2 linked regions of the Phyllobacterium zundukense genome follow. The protein of the gene in region 1 interacts with the protein of each later gene in a pairwise test. Links are inferred from orthologs where the notes say so. Each region holds a gene or a part of one and is shown on either strand. Other genes may lie near its edges.

The links.
Region 2: the proteins of hflC (region 1) and ftsH interact in binary tests that used the Escherichia coli proteins (3 or more experiments, as listed by UniProt). The link is inferred for Phyllobacterium zundukense from one-to-one orthologs.

Annotation. Positions count from the first base shown.
Region 1 is NZ_CP017940.1:1,062,420-1,065,492, reverse strand. Bases 75-3,073 are described here. They hold hflC (protease modulator HflC), read right to left. Parts: upstream 2,047-3,073; coding sequence 1,102-2,046; downstream 75-1,101. Other genes in these bases: hflK (FtsH protease activity modulator HflK), read right to left, coding at 2,043-3,073; BLM14_RS05145 (DUF2065 domain-containing protein), read right to left, coding at 901-1,086; BLM14_RS05150 (DegQ family serine endoprotease), read right to left, coding at 75-791. In the rest of the region: more of BLM14_RS05150, read right to left, coding at 1-74.
Region 2 is NZ_CP017940.1:334,309-337,273, reverse strand. The notes cover bases 6-2,896. They hold ftsH (ATP-dependent zinc metalloprotease FtsH), read right to left. Parts: upstream 2,473-2,896; coding sequence 538-2,472; downstream 6-537. Other genes in these bases: tilS (tRNA lysidine(34) synthetase TilS), read right to left, coding at 2,568-2,896; glmM (phosphoglucosamine mutase), read right to left, coding at 6-319. In the rest of the region: more of glmM, read right to left, coding at 1-5; more of tilS, read right to left, coding at 2,897-2,965. UniProt on the Escherichia coli protein: Acts as a processive, ATP-dependent zinc metallopeptidase for both cytoplasmic and membrane proteins. Plays a role in the quality control of integral membrane proteins.

The DNA of each region.
Region 1 (3,073 bases):
GCCGTATTGATACCGATGACCTGCCCGTACATATCGAAGAGCGGCCCGCCGGAATTGCCGCGATTGATCGCAGCATCGGTCTGAATAAAATTGTCGTAAGGACCCGAATTGATATCTCGATTGCGCGCCGAGACAATACCAACGGTTACCGTGCCGCCAAAGCCAAACGGATTGCCGATCGCCATGACCCAGTCACCGATCCGCGTCTTGGACGAATCGCCGAATTTGACGGCAACCAGCTTGTGCTTCTTCGGGTCGACCTTGAGAACGGCGAGGTCAGTCTTGGTATCCTTGCCAATCAATTCAGCTTTCAGTTTCGAGCCATCATTGAAATTGACTTCGATCTCGTCCGCATCGGCAATCACGTGATTATTGGTAACGATAATGCCCTGTTCGGCATCGACCACAAAGCCGGAGCCAAGCGACTGAACCTTGTGGGACGGATTATTCTGGCCGGGATTCTGCTTGCCGAAATATTCATCGAAGAACTCCTGGAAGGGCGAGCCTTCCGGAACTTTCGGCATCGGCACGGGACCCGAATCCCCATCCTGTCCCTTGACCGTTTGCGACGTAGAAATATTGACGACGGCGTCGATCAGCCCTTCGGCAAGATCGGCCACAGATGCGGGTCCTTGCGCCCTTGGCTGTTCACTGTTGGGAACCGGAGCACCCTGGGTCTGAGCCCTGGCCAGGGTTACAAACGCCGGAGAGGCGCTTGTCGCGGTCAGTGCAATCAGCGCGATTGCCGCAGTGGCGGAACGGAGAACAGGGCGACCAGTGTTGAAAACCATGCGTTCGGGCCTTTATCGGTGAGCTCAGATCATACAACAGAACGACTAGAGTAGACAAAAATATGGCCGCCGACACGAAGGTTTGATGAAGGCGGGCAAGATTTCGCCGTTATCCGCGCGCCAGCCACACGACGGCCACGCCAACTGCAACAGATGCGACGCCTGCAATACGCAGGAATCCATCCGGTTGTTCGCTGACATCCCGCGCCAGGCGTTTTGCGATCAGTGGAAAACAGCCGTAGAGCAGCCCCTCGAAAACGAGGAACAGTCCCACGGCATCCATAAAATCGACCATAAGCTACACCCGCCCCTATTGAGGGGCAGGCGCTGGTGCCGGAGCCACTGGCGGCGTTGCACCGCTGACCGGCGGCAAAGCCCCGTTGGAATCCTGGAAATAGCGGAAGAACTCGGAATTCGGCGAAAGCACCATTGTCGTTCCCGTATTATCCAAGGCCGTGCCATAAGCCGTCATGGATCTGTAGAAGGCAAAGAAATCCGGATCCTTCGAGAAGACTTCAGCGAAGATGCGGCCGCGCTCACCCTCACCCTGGCCTCGGGCAATCTCCGATTCCTTGCGTGCTTCCGCAATAATCTCAACAACCTGGCGGTCGGTGATCGCCTTGATGCGCTGGGCAGCTTCACGGCCACGCGCACGCAGACGTTCTGCTTCCGCCAGACGTTCGGCCTTCATGCGGTCGAAGGTCTGCTGCGAGACTTCCTGGGTCAAGTCAGTACGGCGAATACGGACATCGGTGATCTGCAACCCCAGCGACTCCGCATCGGGACGGAGCTGTTCACGCACCTCCTGCATCATACCGGCACGCTCGTCGGAGAGCGCCGCTTCAAAGCCGCGCAAACCGTAAACCCCGCGCAACGCCGCATCGAGACGAGTACGCAAGCGTGCTTCTGCCAGCGTCACGTCGCCGGACACAGTTTGCCGGAACTTGCGTGGATCGGTGATACGGTAGACAAGGAAGGCATCGACCTCGTAGAACTTGCCGCCCGAAACCTGGACGCGGATGTTGTCGAGTTCGAAGCTCAGGAGGCGATCTTCGATCATCTGCACATTGTCGGCCTCAAGAAAGCCGAAAGGCAGCTTGAAATAGATGCCGGGGTCGGCCTTCACATCGACGATCTGACCAAAGCGCAGGACAATGGCCTGCTGGCCTGCCCTGACGACAAAGATGGACGAATAGGCCAGCAAGGCGATGAACGCGATCAGGCCCGCGAGAAGAGGAAAACGGTTCTGGTTCATTGTTTTGTCCCCTCGACGGCGGCCGGGCGCTGCTTGGTCAGTTCCTGAAGAGGAAGATAAGGAACGACACTCTGGCCGCTCTGATCAACAATCACCTTGTTTGAGTCCTTCAGCACACGCTCCATGGTTTCGAGGAAAAGCCGCTTGCGGGTAACTTCCGGTGCCTTGACGTACTGGTCGTAGACCGAGGTGAAGCGCTGCGCCTCACCTTCCGCTTCCTGCACGATACGGTTCTTGTAGGCTGCAGCGTCTTCCCGGATCTGCGCGCCTTCACCGCGCGCCTGTCCGAGTTTCTGGTTGGAATACTGATTTGATTCCTCCACGAAGCGGTCCTCGTCCTGTTCGGCACGCTGGACCTCATCGAAAGCATCGGCCACTTCACGCGGCGGCGCTGCGTCTTCGATCGACACGGCATTGATCGCAACGCCCGCGCCGTACTCGTCGAGCGTCTTCTGAATGATACCACGTACATCATTGGCGATGCCCGCGCGGTTATCACGGAAGATATCCTGCGCCGGGCTGCGGCCGACGATCTCGCGCATCGCGCTTTCCGACACTTGCTGCACAAGGTTTTCAGGATTTTCGACATGGAAGAGATAGGCGACGGGATCCGAGACGCGATAAAGCACAGAGAACTGCACATCGACGATGTTCTGGTCGCCTGAAAGCATCAGGCCTTCCTTGGCACCGCGCGCGCCCTGCCCGCCGATATTCTTCTGCTTCTCGACGATCTCGATCTTTTCATAGGATTCAATCGGCCAGAAATGGAAATGCAAGCCCGGTTCAGAGATGTCCGGCTTGGGTTTGCCGAAACGCAGCTCGACGGCGCGTTCGTCCGGCTGGACTGTATAAATTGCCTGGAAGAGCCAGAAAGCCACCAGCGCCAGACCGACAAGACCCCAGATTGCCGGGCTGCCGCCGGAACCGCCCGGAAGTGCCTGACGCAAGCGATCCTGACCTCGGCGGAGGATGTCTTCGAGGTCGGGTGGATTGCCACCGCCGCCTCCTTGCGGCTTTTGACCCCAAG
Region 2 (2,965 bases), 730 kb from region 1 along the record:
GAAAAGGGTTGTGGGAGGCTGAAATCATCACGCCGATGTCAGCACGGAGCGATCGGCAGAGCATCGCGACCGCTGGCGTTGGAATTGGCCCCAGGAGAAACACGTCCATTCCAGTCGAGGTAAAGCCCGCGACAAGCGCATTTTCGATCATATAGCCGGACAGCCGTGTGTCCTTGCCTATCACGACACGGTTGCGATGTTCGCCGCGTTTGAATGCGAGGCCAACCGCCATGCCGACTTTCATCGCGATATCCGGTGTCATCGGATAGGCATTTGCCTGTCCGCGAATGCCGTCAGTGCCAAAATATTTGCGAGCCATATCCGTTGTCCAAATCTTTGGGTTGTTAAACTTCTGGCAGAACCAGAATGCAGCCTCGTTGTGCCTAGCGCTTGATTATTGCTTATCGCAAAAGACCCTTAATTTCACATCCCACAAATTGTGTAACGCTTGTAACGATTCTACTTACTTGCCGTCCGTGAACAATTCGTACAAAAACGGCCGGTTCTCACCGGCCGTTTTTGTAGACTGCACCACAATCATGATTGTGGTTGTGGCTCAAGGCCTTTGTCCGGTTCATCGCCCTTGCGCGGCTTCTTGGCAGAACCTGCTTTAGGGACTGCCGAACCACGCGAAGGCGGCGTGTCGTCGCCAAGATCGCGGGCAGGTTTGCCACCAGCCATCAACGCCTTGATTTCCTCACCCGTCAGCGTCTCGTATTCGAGCAGGCCTTCCGCAATGGCGATCCATTCTTTCTTCTTCTTTGTCAGAATGGCCCGCGCATGGTTATAGGCATCGTCGATCAGCTTGCGCACCTCAGCGTCGATCAATTGCGCCGTTTCTTCCGAAACGTTCTGTGTACGGGCTACGGAGTGGCCGAGGAAGACTTCTTCCTGATTCTCGCCATAGGCAACCTGACCGAGCTTGTCCGAGAAGCCCCAACGGGTCACCATAGCGCGTGCAAGTTTGGTCGCCTGCTCGATATCCGATGATGCACCAGAGGTGATGTTCTCCTTGCCAAATTTAAGTTCTTCGGCGATACGCCCGCCCATCATGATGGCAAGGCGCGAGATCATCCATTTATAGCTCATCGAATAACGATCAGCCTCAGGCAACTGCATGACCATACCGAGCGCACGGCCGCGTGGAATAATCGTCGCCTTGTGCAGTGGATCGGCAACTTCGACATTCAGTGCGACGATGGCGTGACCAGCCTCGTGATAGGCAGTCAACTCCTTCTCCGCCTGGGTCATGGCTGTCGAGCGTCGCTCGGCACCCATCATGATCTTGTCCTTGGCATCTTCGAACTCAAGCATGGTGACAAGGCGCTTGTTTCGCCGTGCAGCCATCAAGGCAGCTTCGTTGACGAGGTTCATGAGATCGGCACCCGAGAACCCAGGCGTACCACGCGCAAGAATTTTCAGGTCGACATTCGGAGCCAGAGGCACGTTGCGAGCATGTACCTTCAGAATCTTTTCACGGCCGGTAACATCCGGATTAGGCACGACAACCTGACGGTCGAAACGGCCCGGACGCAACAACGCGGGGTCAAGCACATCCGGACGGTTGGTGGCAGCAATCAGGATGACGCCCTCATTGGCTTCAAAGCCATCCATCTCGACCAGCAACTGATTCAGCGTCTGCTCGCGTTCGTCATTGCCACCCCCGAGGCCGGCGCCACGATGACGACCGACGGCGTCGATTTCGTCGATGAAGATGATGCAGGGCGCATTCTTCTTCGCCTGTTCGAACATGTCACGGACGCGCGACGCACCGACACCAACGAACATTTCAACAAAGTCGGAGCCGGAAATGGTGAAGAAGGGTACATTAGCTTCGCCGGCAATAGCGCGCGCCAAAAGGGTCTTACCAGTACCGGGAGGGCCAACTAGCAACACACCGCGCGGGATACGCCCGCCAAGGCGCTGGAATTTCTGTGCGTCGCGCAGGAACTCGACGATTTCCTCGAGATCTTCCTTGGCTTCATCGACGCCGGCCACATCCTGGAACGTCACGCGGCCATGCGCTTCGGTCAGGAGCTTGGCCTTGGACTTGCCGAACCCCATGGCGCCACGCGAACCACCCTGCATCTGGCGCATGAAGAATATCCACACACCCAGGATAAGGATCATCGGCAGCCAGGAAATCAGCATGCCAACGAGCGATGTCGAGCCATCCGTTTCCGGCCGCGCAGCGATCTGCACATTCTTGCTTTCGAGGCGGCCAACGAGACCGGCATCTCCGGGAGAATAGGTCTGGAAGTTCGAACCATTGTCGGAATAGGTGCCCGTAATGCGGTTACCGGCAATCGTCACCGATTTCACGCGCCCGCTATTCACGTCACTTATGAACTGCGAATAGGGAACATCGCTCGATGCCGAGCGCGAGGTGGGGCTTTGGAAAAGATTGAACAACGCAATCAGGAGCAAGGCGATAATCGCCCACAGTGCGAAGTTCCTGTAGTTAGGATTCATATCGGGTCCCATCAATCACAACCGCAATGACGCGGAATTTACATGTAACATAGGTTCGAAGCATGGCCTTGCCAAGACTGGCGTTCAAACTGAGGTCAATTCTTGTTAATCTGGTTTACAGGCGGATGCTTATAACCATGTAGCTGAAAGAGTTCTGCAGCGGATTGAGCAAGAAGTTCATCATACCCTGAAAGGATATGGTCGAACAGGGCAAGGTGCCGCGACACACTGATCCCATTGGGCAATTTCGCGTGATCGTTGAGTGCCCGAACATGGACAATCCTTCCGTCGAGAATGAGAGCCGGGCTGGACTGGACCGACGCACCATGCGGATTTGGTAATCCGGATTCTCTTAGGAAATGCAGCCCCTTTGCGCCGCATGCAACGATCTTGAGCGATTTATCGGAACAATTGCTGATCCGGTAGCGACCGTCCCAGATCACGGTCTCACTCGGCTCAACTGTCATTTCTGGCATCGAACGCATTTCGCGAT